3 regions of the Streptomyces sp. NPDC085866 genome follow, and region 2 is predicted to be linked to each of the others. Evidence: riboswitches for the same ligand, from Rfam matches in the RefSeq annotation. Region 2 holds a riboswitch; each other region holds the start of a gene.
The links. Region 2 has a riboswitch for cobalamin ahead of ACIF83_RS14340 (ribonucleoside-diphosphate reductase subunit alpha). Riboswitches for the same ligand answer to the same signal wherever they lie in the genome.
Positions count from the first base shown of each region.

Region 1 (2,257 bases), on a different contig from region 2:
CGGCGGCATGTCCTCGATCTACAAGGACATCGCCACGGCGGTCAACCACGACTACCGGACGGTCTTCCCCGTCGCCGCCCTCCTCATCATGGTCATCCTGGGGCTGCTGCTGCGCAGCGTGGTCGCCCCCTGGTACCTGATGGCCTCGGTGGGCCTCGGCTTCGGTGCCACCCTCGGCGCCACGGTATGGATCTTCCAGGAGGGGCAGGGACACTCCGGTCTGATGTTCATGCTCCCGGTGATCATGTATCTGTTCGTGGTCGCCATCGGCACCGACTACAACATCCTCATGATCGCCCGGCTCCGCGAGGAGGCCCGCGAGGGCCGCGAGCCCCGCGAGGCGGCCGGCATGGCGCTCCGGCACGCCGGGCCGACCGTGGCGGCGGCCGGCTTCATCCTGGCGGCGACCTTCGCCACGATGATGCTGGCGGGCAACGCGCTGCTGACGGAGATGGGTTTCGCGGTCTCCTTCGGTATCGCGGTCGCCGCCTTCGTGATGGCGATGTTCTTCACGCCGAGCCTCACCGCGCTGATCGGCCACGCGGCGTGGTGGCCGGGCCACGGGGACCAGGCGCGGGAAGCGGCGGTCGGCGCCGGATCTCCTGACGCCGGTTCGGTTCCCGGCCGGAACCGGGACACGGTCGCACCCGATCCGTCGGGCCGCCGCGGCTAGCAGCATCACGAGGACGGCGCAGGTCTGCCGGGCCGCACAGCCCGGCAGACCCGACCCGTCGTCAGCACAGCGGCCGAGGCGAGAGGAAGATCACGACGGACCACGCGGTCTTGGCCATGCACGCGCCACGCGGTACGGTCTGTCCGATATCGACGACGGCGAGACGGAAGCCGGTGGGAATCCGGCACGGTCGCGCCACTGTATGCGGAACACCCCTGGGTGTCCCGTGAGTCAGACCCGTGGCCGTCGTCATGTGCACCACCGAGATGGGACGCGAACTCCCAGAGGAGGTCCTGCCATGGCGCAGACCGTCGCCCAGCCGACAGCCACCACCCCCGCCGTTCCCGCCACGCTGCCGCTGAAGGCGATCGCTCCGTGGGCGGTCTTCTTCGGCATCCTCATGCTCGTCCTGCTGTACTTCGTCGGCGCCGAGCAGGGCGCCACCTCCGTGTTCAACGGCACGGACGTCCACGAGTGGGTGCATGACGCACGCCACCTGCTCGGCTTCCCCTGCCACTGACGCGAGGGACGCCGCTCGACCATGAACTCCGCAACCGTGAGAAACCTTCTCGTGCGAGGCATGCTCGCCGGCCTGGCCGCCGGCGTGCTCGCCCTCGTCGTCGCCTACCTCCTCGGTGAGCCGAACGTCGACAGCGCGATCAGCTTCGAGGACGCCCACTCCCACGAGCACGGGATGGAGGTCGTCTCCCGCTCCCTGCAGTCCACCCTGGGCCTCGCCACCGGTGTCCTCATCTACGGGGTCGCCTTCGGCGGGATCGCCGCGCTCGCCTTCTGCGTCGCGCTCGGCCGTGTCGGCCGCTTCAGCCCGCGGGCGACCGCGCTGCTGCTGTCCGGCTGCGCGCTGCTCGCCGTGTACGTCGTCCCGTTCCTGAAGTACCCGGCCAACCCGCCGTCGGTCGGCGAGCCCGACACCATCGGCAAGCGGACTACCCTGTACTTCCTGATGATGCTGCTCAGCGTGCTCCTGGCGGTCGCCGTCACCATCCTGGGCAAGCGCCTCGCACCCACCCTGGGCACCTGGTACGCGACCGTCGTCGCGGTCGCCGCCTTCGCCGTCGCGATCGGTCTGGCCTACGCCTTCCTCCCGGTCGTCAACGAGGTGCCGAAGGACTTCCCGGCCACCCTGCTGTGGCGGTTCCGCCTCTCCGCACTGGCCATCCAGGCCGTTCTGTGGGGCGGATTCGGCCTGCTCTTCGGCGAGTTGGCCGAGCGGCAACTGAATCCGAAGCCCGCGACCACTGCGTCCGGGCGGAGAGTTCCCGCCACGCACTGATCCCTTCAGGACACGAGAGGGCCCTTCGGAACCGTCCGGGGGCCCTCTCGCGTTCCCGGGACACCGGCGGAGGCGACGAGCGGAGGAGCCGAGTGGCCAGACAACGTCCCGAACCGCGCCACATCACTCTCGGCGGACGTGAGGCGATCGCCCTGACCATGGAGGAGTACGCCCAACTCATCGCCAGCCGACGCCAGATCGGCGGCCAGAGCGCGCGGGTACGGGTGCTCGCCCAACAGGTCAAGCGGACCGAGAGACTTCTCGACGAGCTGGAGGCCCTGGTCGGCGGC
Region 1 is NZ_JBITSQ010000007.1:236,012-238,268, reverse strand. Features, by position in the region: gene ACIF83_RS19575 (MMPL family transporter) at 1-673, shown strand, start outside; cobalamin riboswitch at 793-935, shown strand; gene ACIF83_RS19570 (CbtB-domain containing protein) at 972-1,193, shown strand; gene ACIF83_RS19565 (CbtA family protein) at 1,215-1,967, shown strand; gene ACIF83_RS19560 (hypothetical protein) at 2,060-2,257, shown strand, end outside.
Region 1: it holds a riboswitch for cobalamin, as region 2 does, so the genes downstream of both, ACIF83_RS19570 (CbtB-domain containing protein) here and ACIF83_RS14340 (ribonucleoside-diphosphate reductase subunit alpha) in region 2, are expected to answer to the same signal.

Region 2 (2,257 bases):
TTCGCCAAGGCCGGCGAGAAGTTCACGAAGGCAGGCGCGGGCGGGCTCGTACCGGCCCCCGCGGGCCAGTGGACGTATGCCACGCTGGCGCTCGGTTCGGCGCTCGCGCTGTTCATGTACCCGCACTCGATCACCGCGACGCTCTCGTCCAGGAGCCGTGAGGTGATCCGGCGCAACACCACGATCCTGCCGCTGTACTCGCTGATGCTGGGTCTGCTCGCGCTGCTCGGCTTCATGGCGATCGCGGCCGGAGTGAACGTCACCAACGGGCAGTTGGCGATTCCGCAGCTGTTCGAGGACATGTTCCCGGACTGGTTCGCGGGTGTGGCCTTCGCGGCGATCGGCATCGGCGCCCTCGTGCCCGCGGCCATCATGTCCATCGCGGCGGCGAACCTCTTCACCCGCAACATCTACAAGGACTTCATCAGGCCGGACGCCACGCCGAAGCAGGAGGCCCAGGTCTCCAAGCTCGTGTCGCTGCTGGTCAAGGTCGGCGCCCTGGTCTTCGTCCTCACCATGGACAAGACGGTCGCCATCAACTTCCAGCTGCTGGGCGGCATCTGGATCCTGCAGACCTTCCCGGCGCTGGTCGGCGGCCTGTTCACCCGCTGGTTGCACCGCTGGGCACTGCTCGCCGGCTGGGCGGTCGGCATGGTCTACGGCACGGCCGCCGCGTACGGGGTGGCCTCGCCGACCCAGAAGCACTTCGGCGGCTCCGCCAAGGAGATCCCGGGCATCGGCGAGATCGGCTACATCGGCCTCACGGCCTTCGTCCTGAACGTCGCCGTCACAGTGGTCCTGACCTTCGCCCTGAAGGCCCTGAAGGCCCCTGAGGGCCTCGACGAGACCCGCCCCGAGGACTACACGGCGGACGCGGGCGACGCGGGAGTTCAGGTGGAACTTCCGCCGGCCACGGCGGACGCCGGGCACTGAAACGCGCCCCGAAGGGGCGCGAGCAACCACGATCCACCCGCAGCGGGCCGCCGACAACAAGCACCACGGCGGCCCGCTGTTGACCCTCTGAAGCCGCCACAACACGCAACAGACACAACATCTGGGGGTGACACCACAACCCGGCACTAGATGTATGCTCATCCTCGCTGTCGCCGCAGGGGAATCCGGCGCGAATCCGGAACTGTCCCGCAACGGTGTACTTGCGTGCATCCGCACGCCTGTTCAGTCCGAGGACCTGCCGACAGCGCGCGCCCGGCCGTCCGGTCCGGGTGTCTTCAGACGTCCGGGCCTCGTGGAGTGGGTCGGTGGACGCGACGCCGTGCGCGCTCGTGCTGCCCCCTGCCCTCCGCCAGGCCCTGTGCCGAGCGAGGGAGAGCCCCACGTGACCATCGCGCCAGCCGACCCGGCTTCAGCCGTCCAGGCGACCGCAGCTCCGGTGGAGACCGACGGTCCCGGTGCCGCGCTGCTGCGGACCCTGACCGAGCTGACCGTCGACCTCCCCGACGCCGACCCCGGACGGGTCGCCGCGGCCGCACTGCGGGGCCGGTCCGCCCGGGCCGACGAGGCGGAGTTGCGCGAGCTGGCCACGGAGGCGGCCGCCGGCCTCATCTCCGACGACCCCGCCTACTCCCGGCTGGCCGCCCGGCTGCTGACCATCTCGATCCGCGCCGAGGCCGCCTCGCAGGGCGTGACGTCCTTCACCGAGTCCGTCGCCGTGGGCCACCGCGAGGGCCTGGTCGCCGACCGCACGGCGGAGTTCGTACGACTGCACGCCGCGCGTCTCGACACGCTGATCGACGCGGACGGCGACGACCGCTTCGGCTACTTCGGCCTGCGCACCCTGCACAGCCGCTACCTGCTGCGCCACCCCCTCACCCGCAAGGTGATCGAGACGCCCCAGCACTTCATGCTGCGCGTCGCCGCGGGTCTCGCCGAGGACGACACGACCCGTTCCGTCGACGAAGTCGCCGCGCTCTACGGGCTCATGAGCCGCCTCGACTACCTGCCCTCCTCCCCCACGCTCTTCAACTCCGGCACACGGCACCCCCAGATGTCGTCCTGCTACCTCCTCGACTCCCCGCTGGACGAGCTGGACTCCATCTACGACCGCTACCACCAGGTCGCCCGCCTCTCCAAGCACGCCGGCGGCATCGGTCTGTCGTACTCCCGCATCCGCAGCCGCGGTTCGCTGATCCGCGGCACCAACGGGCACTCCAACGGCATCGTCCCGTTCCTGAAGACCCTGGACGCCTCGGTGGCCGCCGTGAACCAGGGCGGCCGGCGCAAGGGCGCTGCCGCGGTG
Region 2 is NZ_JBITSQ010000005.1:285,493-287,749, reverse strand. Features, by position in the region: gene mctP (monocarboxylate uptake permease MctP) at 1-933, shown strand, start outside; cobalamin riboswitch at 1,071-1,212, shown strand; gene ACIF83_RS14340 (ribonucleoside-diphosphate reductase subunit alpha) at 1,337-2,257, shown strand, end outside.

Region 3 (2,257 bases), on a different contig from region 2:
GATCTCCCGCCGCGAGGTCGTCGACCACACCAACGTCGCCGACGACACGGTGGAGCCGGCCGGCGTGGTGACCACCGCCATCGCCGCGGTGACCCCGCCGCCCGCGGGCACCGTCACCGAGGACCTGTCGGCCACGATCCCGGCTCAGGTCACCACCGAACCGGCTCCGGCGACTCCGCCGGCCGCCGCAGTCTGACCGCCCGGAAACTGAAGGAAGCATCCCCATGAAGATCGACTGGGCGGCCCTCGGCTCCGTCTTCGGCGTCAGCCTCGCGTTCACGGTGGGCCTGGTGGCCCTGTTCACCCTCGGCATCAACGGCCTGTCGCGCCGCGAGAAGGCCACGGCGCAGGGTGGGTCCGCGGCGCTGGCCGTGACTGGTGCGTACGTCTGCTTCGCCGCTTGTGCGGCTGCGGTGGCGTACGGGATCTATCTGATCGTGGCGAAGCCCTGACGCCGAAGTCCCCGTTGTCCGCCCTGTCGGCACCGATTCAGTCGGAACGACAGGGCGGACGCATGTCCGCCACGGCCGAGAGCGGCTCGGCGGACCTGAGCAGATGTCCGACATCCCCTGCGACCGGGGCCACCGTCCGACACCGGCCTCCGTGCTGATCGCGGCCGACGTGCCCACCCTGTCGGCGATCAGGTGCTCGGCCCGGGTCGCAGAGAAGCCGGCACATCCCGGCCCGGGGCCACGAGGACCAGCGGCGGCTTTCGTCCCGCCACCTCCAGCGGCATCTCGCCCACGTACGCCACCGTGTGTCCCCTCCCACGACCGTTGCATCCCGTATGAGACGTACGCGCTACCGCAGGGGGTCACGGTCCGTGAGGACGAGCGGGATCCCCGAATGCCGCCCGAGGGACCGGAATTCACCCCGCCCCGGTCGCTCTGCGCCACCCGTCATGCCGGCGATGTGGGCCTCAGCACAGTCCGGCTTCCCAGGTCAAAGGCAAGTTGACGGCCCTTCCGGGCGCGTGGTGGACTGCCCAGGCCATGTACGGCGGCAGGAGAGGAAGCCGGTGCGAATCCGGCGCGGTCCCGCCACTGTCACCGGGGAAGTAATCCCCCGGGAGCCAGGAACTCTCACCGCCGGTCTCGTCGAACCAGGGCGCGGACACCCTGAGTGAGGACATATCGCCATGCGCGGCTGCCGATTGAGGTTCAGTAACAGGGTTTTGCCTGCCCCGACGGCCGGCTGAGCCGATGGGTGCCGATCGCTTCTACGCGTACGGCGCCGCCGCCGGCATCGTCGGCGACCTGGTCCTCGGCGATCCGCGCCGCGGGCATCCGGTCGCCGCGTTCGGGCGGGCGGCCGCCGCCGTGGAACGCGCGCTGTGGCACGACCACCGCGGCTGGGGTGCGCTGCACACCGCCGTGTGCGCCGGCGGTGCCGTCGCGCTGGGGGCCGTGGCCGAGCGGGCCGTGCGCCGCTCCCCCGCGGCTTCCGTCGCGCTGACCGCCGCCGCCACCTGGGCCGTGGTCGGGGGTACTTCGCTCGCCCGGGAGGCGCGGACAGTGGGGCGCGCGTTGGAGGCCGGGGACGTCGAGGCGGCCCGGACGCGGCTGCCGCATCTGTGCGGGCGGGATCCGCAGGCCCTCGACGCCGACGGGATCGCCCGGGCGGTCGTGGAGTCCGTCGCCGAGAACACCTCCGACGCCGTGGTGGGTGCGCTGGTGTGGGGTGCGGTGGGCGGGGTGCCGGGGCTGCTCGGGTTCCGGGCCGTCAACACCCTGGACGCGATGGTGGGGCACAAGTCGGCCCGCTTCCGGCGCTACGGCTGGGCCTCCGCCCGGCTCGACGACGTCGCCGGCTGGCCGGGGGCGCGGCTGACCGCCGTACTCGCCGCCGCGGCCGGACCGGACCCCCGCGGTGCCGTGCGCGCCTGGCGGGCGGATGCCCGCAAGCACCCGAGTCCCAACGCCGGGCCCGTCGAGGCCTCGTTCGCGGGCGCCCTCGGCGTGCGGCTGGGCGGGACGCTCTCCTACGGCGGGCGCGTCGAACACCGGCCCGTACTGGGCGGGGACACCGGGCGGGCCGTCCGGGTCACCGACATCGACCGGGCCGTACGGCTCTCCCGCCGGGTCGGCCTGCTCGCGCTCGGCGTCACGGTCGCCGCGCGCCGACTCGTGAAGGGACGTGGGCAGTGAACGGTGGTCTGCTCGTCGCCGGCACCACCTCCGACGCCGGCAAGAGCGTCGTGACGGCCGGGATCTGCCGGTGGCTGGTGCGCCAGGGCGTCAAGGTCGCGCCCTTCAAG
Region 3 is NZ_JBITSQ010000008.1:413,466-415,722, reverse strand. Features, by position in the region: gene ACIF83_RS22705 (anion permease) at 1-196, shown strand, start outside; gene ACIF83_RS22700 (hypothetical protein) at 225-452, shown strand; cobalamin riboswitch at 960-1,103, shown strand; gene ACIF83_RS22695 (cobalamin biosynthesis protein) at 1,203-2,147, shown strand; gene ACIF83_RS22690 (cobyric acid synthase) at 2,144-2,257, shown strand, end outside.
Region 3: it holds a riboswitch for cobalamin, as region 2 does, so the genes downstream of both, ACIF83_RS22695 (cobalamin biosynthesis protein) here and ACIF83_RS14340 (ribonucleoside-diphosphate reductase subunit alpha) in region 2, are expected to answer to the same signal.